DNA from 4 places in the Paenibacillus sp. LS-5 genome. Region 2 is predicted to be linked to each of the others. Evidence: riboswitches for the same ligand, from Rfam matches in the RefSeq annotation. Region 2 holds a riboswitch; each other region holds the start of a gene.
The links. A riboswitch is a leader RNA that binds a small molecule or an ion and turns the genes downstream of it on or off. The one in region 2 is predicted to bind thiamine pyrophosphate.

Region 1 (5,621 bases), on a different contig from region 2:
CGGAAGCGATCGCCTGGGGCAGCAGGGTAAGACCGGTATCGAATGCCCCGAAGCCGCGGGCCTGCTGCAGAAATTGCGGGAGCAGGAACAACGCACCATACAAACCGAACTGTGCGATCCACTGTACAAATATACCTGTGCTGAAATCAAGCGAGCGCAGAATACGCAGCTCCAGCAGAGGTGTATCTGAACGGAGCTCAGCAATGACAAAAGCAATTAACGCTGCCGTACCCAGTAATAGGCCGATCATTGTTTTGTCCGATGTCCAGCTATCCGCTCCCTGGCTTACCCCGTAAGAAAGAGAAGCAAATGCAAGCGGCCCAAGAATCATCCCAAGCTTATCCATACCCGGAACCTGGCTGCGTTCCGATTGCGGCAGCTTACGTGAACCGATGAGAAGACAGATGATTCCGATAGGAATATTAATCAGAAAGATCCAGCGCCAGGAATGATATTCCACCAGCCAGCCGGATAGGACCGGACCGATTGCCGGAGCGAACAGTACAGGAATGCCCATAATTCCCATGACTACGCCTACCTTACTCTTGGGAGCCAGCTTATAGACATAGGCCATGCCGACCGGGAGCACACATCCTCCTCCCAGACCTTGCAGGACCCGGAACGCTATTAGCCACTCTGCACGGCTAGGTGTTGCACAGAGGATAGAACCGATAGTGAATACAATAACCGCAGTCAGAAAAACAGTCTTAGAACCGAATCGGTCAGACAACCACCCGGATAACGGGATTACTGAGGCCTGAGCCAGCATGTAGCCGGTCACAATCCATTGCAAAGTATTTAAATCTGTATTGAAATCCTTAACCAGCGTGGACAAAGCTACATTCATAGCAGTACTGTCGAGCACCACCATGAATACACCGGCAATGATAGCCAGCAGTGGAACCAGAATGCTTGACAGACGAAAATCGGCATCCGATTTCAGCGATTGATCCATTCTCTATCTCCTCCTGAATAGAACTGCGAAGGGGAATTCATTGACCGCAACGCAGCATAATTTATATAATGTATATTGAAACGGACAACTGTCCGGTATCGCATTTTTTAGTCTACGGACAATTGTCCGCTCTGTCAATGTAGTTCTCACGTTTTCTGTAAATTTATGCTGAATTTCTGAAAGGAGTCTGCTATGAACCCGAGAGAACCCGCCAGCAGCCCGTCCTCAAATCCAACAGCTCAAACCAATCCATCATCCTCCCGGAACTATCAGGATCCATATGTACAGCGTATTCTTGAAGCCGCCCGAGAGCTTTTTAGAGATAATGGTCTCGAAGCAGTCAGCATGTACAGCATCGCCAAGCGGGCAGGAATGGGTCAGGGGTCGCTCTACCGCAGATTTACGGATAAAGGTGAAATTTGCTCTGCCCTGCTCTCCACCAGTTCCGAACAATTTCTTGCAAGTCTGGAGCACGAGCTTCAAGTCCCGGCTGGATCAGACAGCTCCATTGAGGGGCTGCGGAGGAGTATCGAACAGGTCGTGGATTTCATAGACCAGCATGCCGAACTGCTCCAGATGATCAAGTCTGAGTTTACCGGCAAAAAACAGCTTACCCAGTTTGAGCATCCGATTTTCCAGCGGCTGAATGCTGTGATGGCCGAGCGGCTGCAGCGGCTCGCTGATGATGGCAAGCTGATAACCATTGATCCCCATTTTGCTGCAACTTCATTGATCGCAGTCCTCAGTCCTGATCTCTACCTCTATCAACAGAAGCTTCACGGGTCCGGCAAAAAAGAGATTTCCGAGGGAATTCTGACCCTCTTCGTAACCGGGCTGCAGCGGTGCTGAGTACTATTTCTTTTGACAACATTCTGGAATATGCTATATTATAGAACGTGAATTTGAGAATGTTAGGCTCATCATTGCGGAAAGTCTTGTTATTCATGGCGTTCCGCAATGATCGTTATCCATTCTCAAGTTCATCTTATTTAGTTAGCAATTGCGAATATTATATTAACCTGCTATTTCACTAGGGGAGTCTATGACTGAGACGAAGCTTTAAGCTTCGGACCCTTGGAACCTGATCTGGATCATACCAGCGGAGGGAAGTGGAACAGAAACGATCAGCGGTACTGCTCCTTGCCTACTGCCGAACCTTTCAGACCCATTTGCCTCCTCTGGAGACGGATGGGTCTTTATTGTGTTTCCATCCCATTCTTGATCGTTACAAATCCGGCTGCAAATGCGTGTACAAGAAAGGAGGCTTATACATACCAAGATGATATCTATCCGTAACCTGTCCTATTCCTACTCTGCTTCACCGCAGTCTACGGTATTCAGCGGACTCTCAATGAATGTCAGGCGGGGCGAATTCATTTCCATAGTCGGTGCCAGCGGCTGCGGGAAAAGCACCCTGTTCAAGATCATTGCCGGATTGCTTCAACATACGGAAGGTGAATTGAAAATTCACGGTATGACGTCTAATGATCCTTCATCTAGACTAGGCCAGGTCGCTTATATGCCTCAGCAGGATCTGCTGCTGCCCTGGAGAACCGTGATGGACAACTGCCTGCTCCCCTGGGAGCTTAAGCGAAAAGGCAGCAAATCAGAAGCCATAAAGGAGATCCGTGATATGCTGGACCGGTTTGGACTTAAAGGTAAAGAGCGGCTCTACCCGCAGGAGCTGTCCGGCGGGATGCGTCAGCGTATAGCTATGCTGCGCACCCTTGCTGCCGGAAATGAGCTGTTGCTGCTGGATGAGCCTTTTGGAGCCTTGGATGCCATTACCAAACGCGAGTTACACCGCTGGCTCCTGGAACTATGGGGCAGTCTGCAACAAACCGTTCTGTTCATTACCCACGATCTGGAGGAGGCACTGCTGCTCAGTGACCGGATCTATCTAATGAATGGAATTAGCGGCGGTGTACAGGAATTCAGGGTGGAAATGCCGCGTCCCAGACACTACCGTATGAATTATGAACCGCAATTTGTTGCTTTGCGGGAGGAATTAGAGCGGAGGCTGCATGAGACGTGCTAGTATCAGAACCCTTGTGAGTGATTATGTTCCTTTTGCCGTATTAGTCCTCGTGACACTTACCGGCTGGGAGAGCGCTGCCCGGATGAAGCTGATTCCGGCTTTCATTCTCCCGGCACCAACAGCCATATGGACCGCGCTTGTGGAGCAGAGACTGCTGCTCTTCGGTGAGCATCTACCCGCTACTCTGGAGGAGGTTCTGCTTGGTTTTGTTCTGTCGGCCACCTGCGGGATGCTGCTGGGGACGGGTATGCACATGTTCACTCCACTTGAAAAAGCACTATACCCCTTGCTGGTGATCAGTCAGACCGTTCCACTGATTGCACTGTCGCCCATTTTTATTATGTGGTTTGGCTATACCATGTGGAGCAAGGTAGCGGTAGTATTCCTCACCGCCTTCTTCCCGGTAGTTATAGGTACCTTTGATGGTCTGCGCAAAAGTGGTGCTGTGTACAAAGAACTGCTACTCACACTAGGTGCCACCCGCTGGCAGATTCTGCGTAAGATCCAGATTCCGCCGGCACTGCCCTCTTTGTTCTCCGGACTTAAGCTCTCTATGGTCTACTGCGTCATTGGTGCGACGATCGGGGAATGGCTGGGCGGAAGCCGGGGGCTCGGGTATTTCAGCCGGCGGATGGCGGGGAATCTGCAGAGCGCGGAAATGTTCGCCGCTGTATTTCTTTTATCCGCACTCGGAATCGTTCTATTTCTATTTATTGTGCTGCTCGAAAAAATTATTGTGCAGAAAAGAGGCATTCATCAATGAAACTAATGCATACTGAACAACCCTTTCGAAAAAGGTCCCTTCCTTTGCTTCCATTATTGCTGCTTCTATGCCTGGGAGTTGCGGTAGCCGGCTGCGGAAATAGCAGTACTAAGGAACCTGACAGTTCTGCAGCTGCAGATCATAGCGGGCCCCCCCACAAGCTGACGATTATGCTCGACTGGTATCCGAATGCTGTCCACTCCTTCCTGTACGCTGCCCAGCAGAAGGGCTATTTTGCCGACGAAGGTCTTACTGTGGATATTCAGATGCCCGCAGACAGCAATGATGCTCTCAAGCTTGTAGCCGCAGGCAAAGTTGACCTGGCCCTAAGCTACCAGCCGCAGGTGCTGATGGCACGGGGCGAGCAGATTCCGGTGAAGTCTATTGCTGCGATCGTCCGGCATCCGCTTAATCATCTGATGGTTCCTGCGGACAGCGGGATCAAGAGTCCTAAAGACCTTGCAGGCAAAACTGCCGGGTACTCCTCTATCCCTCTCTATGAAGCAATGCTGAAAACAATGATCCAAAGCGATGGCGGGGATCCTGGCGCAGTAAACATAACTGATGTTGGCTTTGACCTGATTCCTGCCCTTTCTACCGGACGTGTAGATGGAATTATTGGCGGATTCATTAACCACGAGCAGCTGATTCTGGAACAGGAAGGCCATCCGGTTACTTCACTGGATCCAACGGATTATGGTGTACCCGATTACTATGAGCTAGTCCTGATTGCTAGTGACCTGGGTCTGCAGAATTCGGAAGGTTACATTCAGAAGTTCATCCATGCAGCACGTAAAGGACAACAATTCGTGGCAGACCATCCGCAAGAGGCGCTTGATCTTCTGCTGGCTCACGAAGATGCTACGGCTCCACTCGACAAAAGCATTGAGTCCAAAAGCCTGAATCTGTTGCTGCCCCTGATGGACGCCGGGAATGAGCCGTTTGGCTATCAGGACCCTGCATCGTGGGAAAAGGTACAGAACTGGCTGAGTGATAACGGTCTACTAAATAGCAAGGTGAAGACCGGAGAAGCTTTTATTAACTTGTGATGGGGAATTTAAGGAAGGATCACTCAAATATATTTTAGGAGGAATCATCATGTCTTTTTTATCCAAGGTGCGGGACAGCAATCCGCTAGTGCACAACATTACGAATATTGTGGTCGCGAACTTTAGCGCGAACGGGCTGCTTGCACTGGGGGCTTCCCCTTTTATGGCGGATGCACATGAAGAAGTCGCAGATATTGCCGCTATGTCGGGAGCTTTGGTGCTGAATATCGGCACCCTTAATGACTATGCCATTGATTCGATGCTGCTTGCCGGTAAGGCGGCTAATCTGCATAACGTGCCGGTCGTGCTAGACCCTGTGGGTGCCGGGGCTACCGCTTACCGTACCAGTGTTACCCATAAGCTGGTCAACCAAATGCAGATTACCGCACTGCGCGGCAATGTCGCTGAAGTGGCCCATGTTGTAGGCGAGAGCTGGAGCATTAAAGGGGTGGATGCCGGAAGCGGAGATGGTGATGTGGCAGCACTTGCTGTAAAAGCTGCGCTGAAGCTTAAATGTGTGGTGATTATCACCGGAAAAGAGGATGTCATCACGGATGGCGTTACCACCTATGTAGTCAGTAACGGACATCCTGTTCTGACCAAGGTTACCGGCACCGGCTGCCTGCTCAGTGCAGTCGTTGGTGCATTCCTGGCAGCAAGTGGCGGAGCCTGGCTGGAAGCAGCGGTAGAAGCCTTGTCCTTCTATGGAGTTGCTGCCGAAATCGCAGCGGACCGGACGCGCCAGCAGGGAATTGGCAGCTTCCAGATCGAATTCCTGAATCAATTGGCTCTCGTTACACCTGAAGTATACGCAGA
Region 2 (5,621 bases):
ACTTTGGTTGGGCCATAAATACCGTATTTCTCAAGGTAAGGGAACAGCAGATTTTCTTTGCGGCTGTAGTGCTTGTCGAGATCAAGCAGCAGGCTCAGATCCTCCAGCAGCTTGAAGATCATCTCTTCGCTGTCGTTTCTTTGGAATTTATCGGCATGCAGCTGCATACGGAAGTTCACCAGCCGCTCAATCTCACGGTTCTCCAGCTTGAAGGTGTGGACGGGATGTCCCGGCTGTTCCTCCGGCTTGGCAGAACGGTGAATCTCCTGGATCGATCCTTTGAAAATGGCCGTGTGCACAGAGCACAGGCGCTGTACCTCCGTTACAGGAATTCCTTCCTCCGTCATCAGGGAATGCTCCATCGCAGAAATTTCCTCTACCGTGACATCACCTACCGCTTCTGCAAAACGCGCCTTGACTTCCTCTACACTTTTACCGGCATGCAATTCCTTAATAATCTCCTTAAGCATGGCTTGGCGGCGTGTCTGCTCAGGAATATCCATTTCACGGTTGTTAATCAGTTCACTCATCGTTCTCTCTCCTTCTCCATTCAATCTGTTTATCTTAGCGCTCTATTCAATAATCTCGAAGCCACGGCTCTGAAAAGCCAGCCGGACGGTTTCGCGATCCATTTTCTTCATTGTGATTCCTTTCGACAAGGTCATGAACCGGCCCGCCGTCTGCAGCATGCCAGGCTTGGTGATATCGCGGAACCCCAGCTCAACCATAATGTCTATGGCTTCCGGATAACGGCTGACCAGCTCGAATATGGACTCATCCATGTTAAGGTGTTTGCTCATTGCACTCTCCTCCTGCAGCTTGGCTTTCTACCAATTGATAACCTTTCTCAACAACAGCTTAGCATAGGGCACAGGGCCGAAGAGTGATTGCAGTCACTAAATTTTAAAGTAGTTGTAGAAGGACAAAGATAATTCATAACGTGAAGCGGATAACCTCTTATCTTCAGAAAAAAAGCTGTCCCCTTACGCCTGGCAGCGCGGGAACAGCCTTAAGTGGTCCGGCTTGGGTTATAGCATTTTGCTTAGCCTGGACGAATTACGGATATCATGCGAAATACGCATACTGCAGAATTTGGGCCCGCACATGGAACAGAAGTGCGCTGTTTTGGCACCCTCGGCTGGAAGAGTCTCATCATGGTACTCCAGCGCCCGCTCCGGGTCCAGCGAAAGGTGGAACTGGTCACGCCAGCGGAACTCGAACCGCGCCTTCGACAGGGCATTGTCCCGATCCTGCGCACCTGGATGACCTTTGGCCAGATCTGCAGCATGTGCGGCGATTTTGTAGGTAACGACTCCTTCGCGTACATCATTTTTGTTAGGCAGTCCCAGGTGTTCCTTAGGCGTGACGTAGCACAGCATCGCTGTCCCGAACCAGCCGATCATCGCCGCACCAATCGCAGAAGTAATATGGTCATAACCTGGTGCAATATCCGTGGTTAAAGGACCCAGTGTATAAAAAGGGGCTTCCTGGCAGAGCTCCAGCTGCTTATCCATATTCTCCTTGATCTTGTGCATTGGCACATGTCCCGGACCTTCGACCATTACCTGAACATCGTGTTTCCAGGCGATGGCTGTCAACTCTCCAAGCGTCTCCAGTTCAGCGAACTGTGCCTCGTCATTGGCATCGTCAATGGAGCCCGGACGCAATCCGTCCCCCAGGGAGAAGGCCACATCATAAGTCTTCATAATCTCGCAAATCTCTTCAAAATGTGTATATAAAAAGTTCTCTTGTTGATGTGCAAGACACCAGGCCGCCATAATAGAGCCGCCACGTGAGACAATTCCGGTCATTCTTCCGGCAGTAAGCGGAATATAACGCTTCAGCACCCCGGCATGAATGGTGAAGTAATCCACACCCTGCTCCGCCTGTTCGATCAGCGTGTCCCGGTACAACTCCCAGGTCAGATCCTCGGCGATTCCTTTTACTTTCTCCAGTGCCTGATAAATGGGTACGGTTCCGATCGGTACCGGTGAATTGCGGATAATCCATTCGCGGGTGGCATGAATTTTCGCACCGGTAGATAGATCCATAATCGTATCCGCACCCCAGCGGGTAGCCCATCTCATCTTCTCCACTTCCTCTTCAATGGAAGAAGAGACGGCGGAATTCCCGATGTTCGCGTTGATCTTAACCAGGAAGTTACGGCCTATGATCATTGGTTCACTCTCGGGATGGTTGATATTGGCCGGGATAATCGCTCGGCCGGCAGCGACCTCATCCCTTACAAATTCAGGCCGTGTATTCTCCCGAATCGCGATATACTCCATTTCTGGTGTAATCATCCCCAGCCGTGCATAGTGGAGCTGGGTGACATTACAGCCCTTACGTGCTCTTAAGGGATTCCGCCGCAAGCCGGTGAACCCTTCCGTTGACGCTCCGTCTGCAGCCAAACCGTAATCTCCAGGTTGAACGGCTCTGCCGGCGTATTCATCTGAATCCCCACGTTCCGCAATCCAGCTTAAGCGGTGCGCCGGCAGGCCCTTACGTACATCGGTCTGTGCAGCAGCATCCGTGTAAATCCCACTAGTATCATAGACACGCAGCGGCTCATTATCCTCTTCCCCCGCAATCCCTTCGGTACGGCTGAGACGGATCTCACGCATCGGGACCTGAATATCCGGGCGCGAGCCCTCTACATACACCTTGCGGCTTGCGGGGAATCCCGAAAGATCAACTTGTTCCTTTTTTGATGAATCTGACATTCTTATCTCCTCCTCAACGCTCTGTGAGCCATTTTAGATAAGATCAGCACGCAGCAAAAAGCCGCTCCACCTGGAGCGGCTTTATTCACGAACAGCCAATAAGGCTGTGCTCAAAAAAGGTCCGGCTCCACTTTCCTACGCTGGTATGATCCAGATCAGGTTCAAGGGTCCGGGAATTCAATTTCCCCGTCTCAGCCCATTCAGGCTCCCCTAGTGGGTATCTATCTAATTAAATACAATCTACGCTAGCAGGTATTTATTGTCAACCAAAAATTCGCTTAGTCCGCTCCGTTACTTATCCAGCGTTTCACTCCAGTCATGCACCATAGTGCCTTCCAGATACTTCTCAGCATCCATAGCAGCCATACAGCCGGTTCCTGCAGCCGAAATCGCCTGCCGATAACGCGTATCCTGAACATCCCCACAAGCGAATACGCCTGGAATGTTAGTTTCTGTTGTTCCTGGATTCACCACGATATAGCCGTTGGCATCTGTAGTAATCTGACCGCCGAGGAATGCCGTATTCGGTGTGTGGCCGATAGCAACAAATACGCCATCTGCTTCCACTAGCTCCTCAAGACCTGTATCATTGTTGCGGACCGTCAGCCCCTTCACCCCGGTATCCCCAACGGTAACTTCAAGCGGCGTGCGGTTCAGTGCCCAGGCCACTTTGCTGTTCTCACGCGCCCGGTCCTGCATAATCTTCGAGGCGCGCAGCTCCGGACGGCGGTGGACCAGGGTTACGCTGGAAGCGAATCGAGTGAGAAAGCTGGCTTCCTCCATCGCGGAGTCGCCGCCGCCGACCACAACAATCTTTTTGCCGCGGAAGAAGAATCCATCGCAGGTTGCACAAGTACTAACCCCGCGTCCGACATTCTCCTGCTCTCCCGGTATGCCGAGGTACCTTGCGGAAGCACCGGTTGATATAATCACCGACTCTGCTTCCAGCACACCCAGTCCATCAACGGTTACTTTGAAGGGGCGCTGCGAGAAATCCACAGCATCCACCCAGCCGTTCTTAAATTGAGCCCCAAAGCGTTCAGCCTGCTTACGCATGTTATCCATCAGATCCGGACCTAAAATACCTTCTGGAAAACCTGGAAAGTTCTCTACCTCTGTCGTTGTAGTCAATTGTCCTCCTGGCTGCAATCCTTCAATAACAAGGGGGCTGAGGTTGGCACGTGCCAGATAAATCGCAGCAGTCAATCCTGCCGGACCTGTTCCGATTACAATTGTTTTGTACATTAGCAAGTCCTCCTTAGGGTCAGATATTTTCCGTAAATGGCGGCAAAACGTCTGCTGCCGCCCCATCCTGCGTTAACCCGCATGCTTGATCAATACGCCGGGCATACCGGCTTACCGTCGAGACGGAAACGCCGTAGTGCTGGGCAGCCTCACGGTAGGTAACCGGATGACCATGCAGCTTGGCGGTTAAATACTCCAGAGCTGCACACCAGCCCTCCGCATGCCGGAACAAAGGAACATCCGGGTAGAGGCGGGCTATGAACTGCTTCCAGAGGAGCTCGGCATCCTTCTTCTGCGCAGTATCAAATCTGCGGTCCTGCACAGCAGCCATATGGTCCAAGATCCGTTGCCAGTCCTCTTTCCACTCCGGCGGTCCTTTATGGCCTGACACAACAGGGTCCTGCACAGCCCTCTGGATTCCGCCTTCCTCCGGACTGCCGCCGATCAGACGCTGCAGACTGAGAAGCGCAGCCTCCTGAAGCGGTTCTTGCTCCGATACTGCCTTCAATACTTCAGACATTTCATCATCTTCAATCCAGTGGAGCGCTTCGGTCACCTGAAGCTTCGTATTGGCATCACCATAACGTAGCGCCCAGAAGAATGACGCACGCAGCAACGGATTATTCTGCAGTTCCTCAGTGAAGCTGTCCGTATTGTTCTTCCACTGCTTCAACTGTTCCTGAAAAGGCAGCTGATAATTATAGCTTACTTGAGACAGTTGCCGATCCTCTGCTTGTGCCAGCTGCATCTGGGACAGGAAAAATTTCGGAACTGCTGATTCCGGGTCCAGTCTGGCGGCCATTTGCCAGCAGCGTACAGCCTCATTATGGAGCCCGCTGTTGCTGGCCGCGGCCGCGCAATAATGGTATAAACCGGCATCACCGCCGACCTCTTCATCCTTCAGCAGACGGCGAAAATGTCCGTATGCTGTTTTGTGCTTGCCCAATATGCCCATCGTAGTTGCCATCTTGAATACATGCTCCTGATGAAAAGGCACAGTCGCTTCAAGCATACGCACCAAGCCTGCAAGTTGGTCCTGATCGCCGGCATATTGCAGAAAAATAGCCATATTGCAGAGTGCATGCAGGTTACCCGGGTCCTGCTTCAGCACTTCGCCAAGGCATTCCTTGGCTTTGGCGAAGCGGCCCATATAGAAATAGGCAAGAGCCAGATTGTTATGTGCCGCCAGGAAGTCCGGGATGTTCTGGACAATCTCTTCAAGCAGCTTGACCGCTTGCGGAAATTTCCCTTCCTCCAAAAGACTCCGGGCTCTGTCATGCTCCACCACACCTTCCCGGCTGCGGATCCGGACTAACGGAGCGGGACGGTTCAACTCATACTGCAGCAGTTCCATCAGCTCTTCGGACTCGGCCAGGAACTCACCACTTGCATCCTCCTGAAGATAGGTGACCAGACTGCGTTCCGCCTCTTCAAAGCTTTCCATATTCGCATAGTTATTAGCCATATAGAAGTGGCATTCTGTCATAGAGGGGTCAATTTCCTCCAGAACATGAGTCAAGATTTCATTAGACGCCTCGTACTTCCCCATCTCCGATAATATACCCGCCATATTACAATGATTCACCGGGTTTTCCGGCTCATATTCAACAGCTTTGCTAAAATTCTTCAATGCCTTATCATATTGAAAGCGGT
Region 3 (5,621 bases), on a different contig from region 2:
ACCGGCTTCAGTATATTCAGCGCTGGAGCCTCATGCGAAGCACGGCACCTGAGAACGTCGCGCAGCACTCATTCCAGGTTGCCCTGCTGGCGCATATGCTGTGCTCCATCGGCAACGCCCGCTTCGCCCGCTCGCTGAATGCCGACCGCGCAGCTGCAATGGCGCTGTTTCACGACGCTACTGAGGTCTTCACCGGCGATATCGCTACGCCGGTCAAGCACAACAATCCGCGGCTGCTGTCCAGCTTTCGCGACATGGAGCGGGTAGCCGCCGAGCGGCTGAAGGGAATGATTCCGCCGGAGCTTAGCTCTGTCTATGCCCCCCTTCTGCAGCCGCAAGACAGTCCCTCCGGCTCCGAGGATGCCCATTTGCTCCGCTATGTCAAAGCCGCAGACCATCTCGACGCTTATCTGAAATGCGTCTGGGAGGTCTCTGCAGGCAATCGTGAATTCGCAGCCGCCAAAGAACAGACGGCGGCCAAGCTGCGCGGTCTCGAAATGCCGGAGATGGAATATTTTCTGATCCATATGGCTCCCGGCTTCGAGATGTCTCTGGATGAATTGTCAGCCGGAACCGATAGCGGGCAGCCTACGGATGATACGGACAACAAATGAAGAACGAGTGCGCTGGGTATCAGGGTTACAGGGTCCTAACTCTAACAGCAATACCCGGGCTGTTACGGACTCGTAATGGGTCCGTTACACCGGCACCTTCAGCAGGTCCCAATCTTTGAAGACAGGCTGCAGACCGCTCTCCAGAAGCATGTCTGTTATCTCTTGCACAGTCCGTTCATCCGAGATTTCGAATTGCGGGGTTCCGCCATCCTGGGTGTGTCCTCCAACTTCAGTGGAGACACCTGCCGACATTTTGGTAATCCCCAGGTGGATCAGATGATCCCGCAGGGAAGCTGGCTCCCGGGTGGACAAGGTGATGCCGGATCGAGGCAGAAACAGCCGGTACGCCAAAATTATCTGAACCAGCGCACGGTCGGTAACGTCACTGTCCGGGTTGAATTCGCCCAAATACGGACGAAAGCGCGGGGCAGATAAGCCGATTTCGCATTCCGGATACTTGTCCTGCAGATAGCGTGCGTGCATTGCAGTCATGAAAGCCTCCTGCCGCCAGTCATACATACCCAGAAGAGCGCCAATGTTGACGGAGCGGAAACCGGCCTGACACCCCCGTTCGGGGGCATCCAGGCGATTGCGGTAGACTCTTTTTGGACCTTTCACATGCAGCTTGCGGTAGGTTTCCTGGTGGTAGACCTCCTGATACAGAGTCAACCCGTCTACTCCCGCTTCCCTAAGCTCCCGATATTCCTCGGTAGACAACGGATTTACCTCAATACTGACGGATGAGAAATATTCCAGAAGAATCTCCACGCATTCCTTCACATATGTGGCCGAACTTTCCCTGCGCGATTCTCCCGTCAGAATCAGGAGATGACGCAGACCTGTGGAGGAGATCGCTTTTGCCTCTTGTCTAACCTCATCAGGAGTCAATCTTTTTCTTGGAAAATCATAAATCGAGCTGAAGCTGCAATACGTACAGTGGTTCACACAGAAATCAGCCAGATACATCGGTGTGAACATCTGCATCACATGTCCAAAATGCGCACGGGTCAACTGCTGCGCTCGCTCAGCCATCTCCTCCAGACAAGCTTCTGCAGCCGGAGACAGCAGGGCCTGCAGGTCTTTTTCATCCAGACGATCTTTGCGAAGTACCCGTTTCACATCCTCTACCCGGTACTCCTGCCATAAGCTCTCGTAAGGCAATTGTTCCAGACGAGTCAGCACTTCATAAAAACTCATGTTACTCCCCCATTTCGCTTGGCCTGTGAGTTATTTCAGAAATCCGGTTAAAGGTGAAGACGCGACAGCCGTCTCTTCCACCGGACCGAGTCCAGCCAAATAGGCTTTACGGCCTGCAGCTACCGCCTCACGGAAGGCCTCTGCCATCAGCAGCGGATTACGGGCGGTGGCGATTGCCGTGTTGAGAAGCACAGCGGACGCACCCAGTTCCATCGCCTCAGCCGCTTCGGACGGGCGGCCAATGCCGGCGTCAACGATCACCGGAAGATCCACCTCTGAGATGAGAATACGCAGCAGCTCTTTGGTGCGCAGTCCCCGGTTAGAACCGATCGGTGAACCCAGCGGCATAATGGCAGCGGCTCCAGCCGCTTTCATCCGCAGCGCAGCGGAGAGGTCAGGGCTCATATAGGGCAGCACTACGAAACCTTCGGCAGCCAGTATCTCCGTAGCCCGGATGGTCTCCAGGTTATCCGGAAGCAAATATTTCTGATCACTGATCACCTCGATCTTGACCCAATTGCCGAGGCCTGCAGCTCTGGCCAGTCTGGCGATCCGCACAGCTTCCTCAGCGGTGCGTGCACCCGAAGTATTTGGAAGCAGGGTCATATGGGAAGGAATATGGCTGATAATATTGTCCTGGCTCTCCGGGTCTACACGGCGCAGGGCAACCGTGATCACCTGTGAGCCCGAAGATGACACCACCTCGGGAATCAGCGTATTGCGGCTGTATTTGCCGGTGCCGATGAACAGTCGGCTCGATAACTTAATGCCACCAATCACTAAAGGATCTAACATGAACTCGCCTCCTGGATTCTTCTGAACTTAAGAATTAGATAATAGAAAGTCGGTAACGCCTTCAGCCGCCGCCTACAAAATGCACCAGCTCCAGCCGGTCGCCGTCACATAACACCACTTCCTCATAATGATCCTTGCTGACAATCTCCCCGTTCCGTTCCACGATCACAAGCCGGTAGCTCCATTCGGGCCGGCTTAACAGATCGGCAACGGTCCGGCAGTCTTCAGCAACCTCTCCGGGTTTGCCGTTGATGATCAGATTCATGCCCTCTCACCTCCTTCGCGTGTCACGTTCATGACTCTACAAGCCTCCAAACCTCAGATCTACACCGCCTGTAACGCCAGACGGTAAGCATGGGCAGCGGCCACAGGGTCCTCCGCTCCACAAATACCGGACATGACCGCAATGCCAGCTGCACCATGCCTGATTACTTGATCAGCATTACCCTTATCAATCCCGCCGATGGCAATCAGCGGAATGCTGCTGCTGCGCACAACCTCCTCCAGGAGTGGCAAACCGCGCCCCTGCTGACCCGGCTTGCAGCCAGTAGGGAAGACATGCCCGTACAGGCAGTAGTCTGACCCCTGCCTGCCCGCCTCCGCGGCTTCCGCCGCCGAGTGTACCGACCTCCCCAGCCGGAGGCCGGGGGCAGCCGTGCGGGCCGCTGCGGGTGGCAAGCTGTGCCAGGCCAGCTGGACAGCACCTGCACCGACGGCCAGCGCAATATCCAGCCGGTCATTGATGACCAGTCTGGATGCGGGGATTCCAGCACGCAGAAGCTGCTCAGCCATACCCAGCAGTTCCACAGCAGAGCGGTGCTTTTCCCGCAGGTGAATATAGTCCACGTACGGATATACAGCTGCTGCAAGGCTGGCAAACCGCCCGGGGTCCAACTTACCATCCGATATCAAATGAATTTCAGCCACTTTGCACCTCCGGCTTCACTTTTTGGCAACTGAACGGTAACGCAAAAAAACCGCCCCCGGGATAGGAGGCAGTCATAAATTTCCGCAGGAATACGGGTGTAAGAGATACAACTCCGCTGCAGTTCATTCATTCTCCGCTTTCCTACGCTGGTGTTAACCAGATCAGGTTCAAAGGGTCCGAACCACACGTTCGTCTCAGCCTTACGGCACCCCTAGGGACAATTGCAATATTCAGTTGCTGACGTGGTTCATATTAACATAATATTCCTCAGAAAAGCTATCCCTTTTACAGGAAAGCTTAATTTAACCCGTTACAATAAAAAGAGCAGACCGCATAGGCCTGCTCTTACAACTATATTTTCCAGCACACGCTTGGCCGCTTAGTAGCTTCTAACCGTTGACAATTTCCCCGCCGTTGACATGCATGACCTGACCGCTGACATAGGATGAATCATCCGAAGCCAGATAGACATAGGCCGGCGCCAGCTCTTCCGGTTGCCCCGGACGCTGCATAGGCTGAGTGCCACCGAACTCACTGACCTTTTTAGCATCAAAAGTAGATGGAATCAGCGGTGTCCAGATCGGTCCCGGAGCTACAGCATTTACACGAATGCCCTTTTCCGCCAGATTCATCGACAGCGAGCGGGTAAAGCTTAGAATCGCGCCTTTCGTGGACGAATAGTCCAGCAGCTGCGGGCTGCCTCGATAGGCGGTAATCGATGTCGTATTGATGATCGTAGAGCCTTTTTTCAAGTGCGGCATGGCTGCTTTGGTCAAATAGAACATGGAGAAAATATTCGTACGGAACGTCCGCTCCAACTGCTCGGAAGTAATATCCTCAATCTTGTCCTGCGGATGCTGCTCGGCCGCATTGTTGATCAGGATGTCCAGCTTGCCCAGTCCCTCAACCGCCTTGTTGATCAGATCCTGGCAGAATGCTTCTACGCCGATATCACCGGCAATCAGAATACACTTCCGGCCTTCCTGCTCCACTTGGCGTTTGGTCTCTTCGGCATCGGAATGCTCATTCAGATAAGAAATGACCACATCCGCACCTTCCTTGGCAAAATGAACGGCAACCGCCCGTCCTATTCCGCTGTCGCCCCCCGTAATAAGTGCCGCCTTGCCCAGCAGTTTACCTGCCGCCTTGTAGCTGGAAGTTTCAAATTCCGGGCGCGGATTCATCTCACTCTCAATACCGGGCTGCCGGTCCTGCACCTGTGGAGGCAAAGTTTTGGAAGACTGTTTATTTTCTGGCATGATCCATTCTCCTTTCGCTGTGTACCTTTTGTTAGAGTAACCACATCGTATTAAGATGGCTTATGCGTCACTAATTATACAATCACTTCACGCTATGTTACTTACCACACTTCCAGGCTGTCCAAACATAAAATACAGTCGTTATTGGCGTGAAGGGCCGATATACTTTAGAGAAGTATGAATCCGGCATGACGCGGAAAGACCCATCTTTAAGACGAGGAGGCGCATATGTTAGATGACCAGAAATACACGAAGCATCATCGTTGCGGTCAAAGGAGTCATTCTGCATCAAGGCAGAATCCTGCTCGTACAGCGGGCAGCCGCAGATTCGGTAGGAGCAGGCAGCTGGGAATGTCCCGGCGGCAAAATTGAATTCGGGGAGGGCCTGGAGGCTGCGCTGGAGCGGGAGATTGAGGAGGAAACCGGACTTACGGTCAGGGTAGAGAACCTTCTGTATGCCACATCCTTTCTGACGGATCCTGGCAGGCAACTCATCATCATCACCTACTGGTGCCGCACCGATGGGAATACCGTGGTACTCTCCGAAGAGCACTCAGACTCTAAATGGTGTACCCGTCACGAGCTACAGAGCCTGCTTCCACCTGGGATTCAAGCGGAATTTGAAAAAAGCAATGTGTTTGCGTCAAAGGAACTGCTGTGAGGATCATCCGTAATATAAGAAGACTGCTATCCATTAGGAGAGCAGTCTTCTTATGTATGCCTAGCCACCTCAAGTGCTGCTTCAGCTGAACTACAGTCAGGGATAGGTATGTTCCACAATATACAGGGTTCATCCCATACCTTTTCCCTTACGAAATTTGTCTTCAG
Region 4 (5,621 bases), on a different contig from region 2:
CGACCTTGCCAAGCCAGTGGCGGGCAACCGTCCGCGCTTCGGCCTTCGGTTGGCCTTTCAGTTCACCGGCGAGCAGGACGTTGTCCTCAATGGTCCGCCACGGGAATAACGCAGGCTGCTGGGGCATGTAGCTGATCTCACCGCGTTGACCGGTGACGTTCTTACCGCTCATGCTTACCGTTCCGGTACCCGGCAGCTCCAGGCCGCCGATGATATGAAACAGGGTGCTTTTACCACAGCCTGAAGGGCCGACAATGGAGACGAATTCCTGCGGCTCAACGGTTAGTGATACATTGTCGAGTACGCGGGTCTCCCGGCCTCGGTGGAAGTAGGACTTGGATACGCCTCTTACATCCAGCGCAGGAGGGAGGGCTGGAGCTTCGGACATGTGCCCGAAGGGAACCTGTTCCCGGGTGTTCAAGTTTGGATGCCCTGCTGTCAAATCATTCATCCCCTTTCCGGGAAGTGTAAGTATCATGAGGTCTTGCGCGGCTTCCAGCGTACCAGCCATTTCTCGAGAAGTGCGATCAGCGCAAACAGCACCAGACTAAGAAGAACAATAATTACGATGGCGACGAACATCCGGTCTGTGCGGTAGGAGGCCTTCTGCAGCAGCATGTAGTAGCCAATGCCCTTGTCTGCACCGATCCACTCGGCGACTACAGCGCCCATTACTGCGTAGGTCGCGGAGATTTTAAGACCAGAGAACAGGGCTGGCAGAGAACCGGGAAGCTCCAGCTTCGAGAAGATTTGCCACTTGCTGGCCCCGGCCATTTTCATATAGTTCATCATGATCCGGTCGCTTTGGGCCAGCCCGCCCATAGCGGCGACGGCAACCGGGAAGAAGCAGACGAGTGTGATAAGTACGATTTTGGGCAGTAGTCCGAACCCGAACCAGATAATCAGCAGCGGCCCCAGAGCGATGGAGGGCACGTTCTGGCTGAGAATCAACAGCGGGTACAGTGCTCTTCTTAGCCAGGGCACCAAATGCAGCAGCAGAGCGACAATGAGGCCAACGCCTGTGCCGATCGGGAAGCCGATCAAGGTCAGCCGCAGCGTAGCGGCCGTATGTGCCCAAATGCCCGAAGCATTTCCCCGGGATTCGCGCGCGATATCGCCGGGGCTTGGCAGCATCCAGGAAGGGACGTGAAGTACGGAAACCGCCAATTGCCATACGCCCAGAAAAAAGATGACCGCCACAAGGGGCGGCCAGATTTGGTTCCAGTACGATCTCACGGCCGGTACTTTTCCGTCAGCTTGTCCATGCTGATTCCGCTGGGGTTATGAGCAATCTTGATTTGCGAGATGACGCTGGGGCTGCCCGATGCGATCAGCGCTTCATGCATTTGGCGCACCACTTCAAGCAATTCGCTGAGTTCGCCCTCCATTGTCGTTTCCAGCGGATTCACCTGGTGCTTGACGCCCGATTGCTGAATGACCTCTATGGCCTTATCCACATAAGGAATGGAATCCTCGTTATTCGGAGTTTTCGGAATGACTTGAATGCTAAGCAGGGTGTTTGCCATCTCAATCAGATCCTTTCGGGTTTTGTATCGTGAACTTTGCAAGGTTAATATATATTACTTGCTCTCCGGCAGATAATCATTCGTGAACGCCGAAGCAGCATCCAGCGGCTTGTCCAGCAGCTTCAGGCCGTACATCCAGTCGGCGTATTTCTGCCAGACCTCGGCTTTCTGCTCTCCCCATCTGGAGGCATCGTCCGTATATTTCGGGCTAAGCCACTTCTGGCTGGCCAGGACGAGCTTAGGGTCCAGATCCGGCACAGCTTTGGAGAGGATGGCGGCAGCTTCTTCCGGCTTGTCGATCGCATATTGATAGCCTTTGGAGGTAGCAGCAAGGAAAGCCTTCACCAGCTCCGGATGCTCAGCAATTTCCTTCTCGCTGGTCGTCAGCACTGGGGTGTAATAATCCAGCTGAGGCGCGTAATCCTTCAAATACAGCATATCCAGCGGCTCACCGCGCAGTTCAGCTTCAATACCGGTCCAGGCATAGAATATCCAGGCAAAATCGATGTCACGTTTCACGGCGGTGAAGAAATCGGCTTCTCCGATATTGACCAGCTTCACCTTTTTGACATCGCCGCCTTCAGGGTCCATGATCGCCTTCATGGCAGCTTCCTCAGCCGGAGAACCCCAGCCGCCGTAAGTTTTACCTTCGAAATCCTTTGGTGTCTTGATATTGCGGTCCTTCGGAGCGGCAAACCCCGAGGTGTTATGCTGGATGATAGCGGCAATCGAGACGAGCGGCACATCCTGCAGGCGGGCCAAGGTGAGCGCCTCCTGGGCACTGATGCCAAAAGCAGCTTCGCCCGAGGTAATCATCGTGTCGGCTCCCGCTGCACCCGGCTGTACAATTTCTACATCCAGGCCTTCCTCCTTGTAATAACCCAGCTCCTTGGCAGCATAGAGGCCGGTATGGTTAGTATTCGGCGTCCAGTCCAGGGCCACCTTGATCTTGGTCAGTTCCTTTGGCGCGTCCGTTTCTACAGCGGTTGCGGTTGCTTCCGGTGCGGCGTTGCTGTCTCCAGAGGGTGCAGTGCTATTTCCGCCGGAGTTGGTTGTATTGCTGCCGCACCCGGCCATGATGATAACCAACATGCAGCTGATGCAGAGCATTAGTGCTTTTTTGACTCCCATTGCTATTCTTCTCTCCTTCCAGCTACCCAGTCTTCTTAATTCTGATGATGTCCATACCAAAAAAAGCGCCCCGAAGATCGGGACGCCAGCAATTGCGTTAGGTGGCCGCTTAGCCGAAGTGGCTGAATGCGGGTGATGATTCCTACGCTGGCATTATCCAGATCAGGTATAAGGGTCAGTATCTTTAACGGGATACACTCTCAGCCAGCCAATTCCAGCCCCCCTGGTACTATGAAGTTATGGGTGTTGCTGTGTTCTTACGCTGTATTATAGCGGTCCCCTTCGGGGTTGTCCAGTACCAGCCCCAGATTCTGGCGGACTGCCAAACCTCACCAGACAGTGGACTTTCCAAATTGTATATATTAAAATTGTTACTTTACAATTCTGTTTTAATAAAGGAGTGACTCTTATACTCACTGATCAGCAAAATGCCGGAGAACGGCTGAAGGTGCTAGCGGAACAGTTGGCGGAGGAGGTCACTATACGTCAGTATGAGCGGCAGCCCGAGCTGCAGCACAGGTTCGGCCCTTCCGGAATGGCAAGAACCAAGCAGGATTCACTCTATCATTTACGGTATCTGGCGCAAAGTGTGGCGCTGGACAGTCCGCTTTTATTCATTAATTATATTATCTGGCTTAAGGTGCTGCTCGCACAGTACAAAATTACGGCTGAGGATCTGCAGATCAATCTGGGACTGATGAAGGAAGCTGTAGCTTCACAGGTAGAGACGCCGGAAAAAGAGCTGATTCTCAGCTATCTTGATATAGGAATCCACCATGCGCTCGAAGAGCAGAACCTGCCGCCCTTTCTTCAACCGGAGAAACCCTATTTCCGGGAGGCCGAAAGGTACCTGAAGCTGCTGCTGGACGGCGAACGCCGTAAGGCTTCAGAATTTGTGCTGGGGCTCCATGATGAGGGCGTGCCTATCCGTGATCTTTATCTGCATATTTTTCAGAGCAGCCAGTATGAGATTGGCCGTCTATGGCAGCTGGGTCACATTACTGTCGCTCAGGAGCACTACTGTACAGCCTGTACCCAGAGTATTATTTCCCAGCTTTATCCGCGTTGGATTCAGGCGCAGGAAGGGAAGAAGACTCTGGTTGCAGTCGGAGTCGGCCAGGAGCTGCATGAGATCGGACTGCGGATGCTGGCGGATTTCTTCGAAATGGAGGGCTGGAACACCTTTTATCTGGGCTCCAACATGCCTGCAGAAGGTCTGATCCGGTATCTGAAGGAACAGCCTGCCGACCTGCTGGCCATCTCCATCACCATGACTTTTCATGTATCGGAGGTTCAGCGTCTGATAGCTTCCATCCGTACACATGCGGAACTGAATCCCATCAAGATTATGGTTGGCGGAATGCCCTTTAATATAGACAGAGAGTTATGGCAAAAAGTCGGTGCTGACGGCTATGCCCCTGATGCCAAGGGGGCGCTGGAAATAGCGGGGCGTCTTATTCCTGATGCGTGACTCCGGGAGAATTGACATAGAAGGCGGGAGAAGGAAATGACCGACCATGAGCAAGAGATCCGGAAACTGAGAGAGACGATTGAGAAGCTCTCTAACCAGGTGATCCAGGGACAGCAAAGAGAAGAACAAGCCCTGGCTGAATTTTCTGCGATGAACAATGAATTAATTACGATGCACCGGTTGCTCACCAAGAATAGTGCCAGCCTTAAAGCCATGAAGGAAGAGGCGGAACGGGCCAACCGGGCAAAAAGCCTGTTTCTCGCTACAGTAAGCCACGAGATTCGTACGCCGATGAACGGAATTGTGGGGATGACTGAGCTTCTGGAGGCTGAGAACCCGACGGATGAGCAGCGGATTCATCTGGAGGTCATCCGGGAATCGGCACAATACCTGCTCCAGATGATCAATAATCTGCTGGATATCTCCAAGATTGAAGCCAGCAAAATGGAGCTGCAAAAGGCTCCGCTGAGCATACGCAATCTGCTTGAACATGCGGCAAGTCTCCTCTCTCCTGCCGCAGTGAAGCGCGGAAACACTCTGAAATGGCAGGTTGCAGGCAGTGTTGAGAGTACACTGAATGGAGACTCGTCCAAGATTCTTCAGGTGCTCATTAATTTGCTGGGGAATAGCATTAAGTTCACACAAGACGGAGTGGTGGAGGTACGCGTAGGACTGGCTGAAGAGGATGGCAAGCATCAGACGCTGTGCTTCGAAGTCAGGGACGAGGGCATTGGCATCCCGCTGAAGGCTCAAGCCGGGCTGTTCCGGCCGTATTCGCAAGTCAGCCAAGAGTCAGAGATGGCAGTAGAGGGAACAGGGCTGGGGTTGTCGATCTGCAAGTCGATGGTGGAGCTGATGGGGGGTGCGATCACGGTGGATAGTGCACCTGGCCAAGGCTCAACCTTCCGGTTTGAGATAGCGCTGGGCAAGACCGCCCGGCTGCAGGACAACCTGAATGCCGCTGAGGCTCTCCTGCTCCTGCCGGAGGCCCGCTTCAGTACAATGCCGGTGCTGGTTGCTGAGGACAATGGACTGAACAGCACACTCCTGCTGCTGCAACTGAAAAAATTGGGCATTACCAATGTAGAACTGGCCAATAATGGAAATCAGGCTATAGAAGCTTGGCAGAAGAGAGACTTCGGGCTTATTCTCATGGACAGCAGGCTGCCGGGCATGAATGGCGGCGAGGCGGTCCGGAGAATCCGCCAGCTGGAATCCACAGGAACAAGGATGAGAATTCCCATTATTGGTGTGACCGGGGATGGATCAGAAGAGAGCCGGGAAGCGTTTTTTCATGCGGGGCTGGATGACTGGGCCGTGAAGCCGCTGAATCTGGATAAGCTGAAGCAGCTTCTGGACAGATGGTTCGGGCCCAAGCCCTATATTCCGGTATTGAATCGGGATACAGTGTCCGGCATCCGGGAAATGGACGGGGAGGAAGAGCCGCAGCTGTTTCGGACGCTTGTCGATATGTTCAAGGAAGATACCCCGCT

Region 1: another riboswitch for thiamine pyrophosphate. It lies ahead of AC0MA3_RS00735 (ABC transporter ATP-binding protein); the one in region 2 lies ahead of thiC (phosphomethylpyrimidine synthase ThiC).
Region 3: another riboswitch for thiamine pyrophosphate. It lies ahead of AC0MA3_RS25815 (thiamine phosphate synthase); the one in region 2 lies ahead of thiC (phosphomethylpyrimidine synthase ThiC).
Region 4: another riboswitch for thiamine pyrophosphate. It lies ahead of AC0MA3_RS23825 (ABC transporter substrate-binding protein); the one in region 2 lies ahead of thiC (phosphomethylpyrimidine synthase ThiC).

Annotation. Positions count from the first base shown of each region.
Region 1 covers NZ_JBWAVA010000001.1:159,289-164,909, reverse strand. Annotated here, with positions in the region: gene AC0MA3_RS00745 (DHA2 family efflux MFS transporter permease subunit) at 1-955, opposite strand, end outside; gene AC0MA3_RS00740 (TetR/AcrR family transcriptional regulator) at 1,148-1,804, shown strand; TPP riboswitch at 1,978-2,080, shown strand; gene AC0MA3_RS00735 (ABC transporter ATP-binding protein) at 2,307-2,993, shown strand; gene AC0MA3_RS00730 (ABC transporter permease) at 2,980-3,756, shown strand; gene AC0MA3_RS00725 (ABC transporter substrate-binding protein) at 3,762-4,805, shown strand; gene thiM (hydroxyethylthiazole kinase) at 4,855-5,621, shown strand, end outside.
Region 2 covers NZ_JBWAVA010000027.1:19,950-25,570, forward strand. Annotated here, with positions in the region: gene AC0MA3_RS25125 (DUF438 domain-containing protein) at 1-530, opposite strand, end outside; gene AC0MA3_RS25130 (DUF1858 domain-containing protein) at 573-800, opposite strand; gene thiC (phosphomethylpyrimidine synthase ThiC) at 1,029-2,723, opposite strand; TPP riboswitch at 2,839-2,945, opposite strand; gene trxB (thioredoxin-disulfide reductase) at 3,015-3,968, opposite strand; gene AC0MA3_RS25145 (tetratricopeptide repeat protein) at 3,988-5,621, opposite strand, start outside.
Region 3 covers NZ_JBWAVA010000030.1:15,341-20,961, reverse strand. Annotated here, with positions in the region: gene yfbR (5'-deoxynucleotidase) at 1-614, shown strand, start outside; gene thiH (2-iminoacetate synthase ThiH) at 699-1,811, opposite strand; gene AC0MA3_RS25825 (thiazole synthase) at 1,842-2,606, opposite strand; gene thiS (sulfur carrier protein ThiS) at 2,668-2,871, opposite strand; gene AC0MA3_RS25815 (thiamine phosphate synthase) at 2,931-3,533, opposite strand; TPP riboswitch at 3,656-3,757, opposite strand; gene AC0MA3_RS25810 (SDR family oxidoreductase) at 3,924-4,793, opposite strand; gene AC0MA3_RS25805 (NUDIX hydrolase) at 5,029-5,454, shown strand.
Region 4 covers NZ_JBWAVA010000023.1:680-6,300, forward strand. Annotated here, with positions in the region: gene AC0MA3_RS23810 (ABC transporter ATP-binding protein) at 1-388, opposite strand, end outside; gene AC0MA3_RS23815 (ABC transporter permease) at 475-1,236, opposite strand; gene AC0MA3_RS23820 (thiamine-binding protein) at 1,233-1,526, opposite strand; gene AC0MA3_RS23825 (ABC transporter substrate-binding protein) at 1,581-2,657, opposite strand; TPP riboswitch at 2,780-2,892, opposite strand; gene AC0MA3_RS23830 (cobalamin-dependent protein) at 3,106-4,128, shown strand; gene AC0MA3_RS23835 (ATP-binding protein) at 4,165-5,621, shown strand, end outside.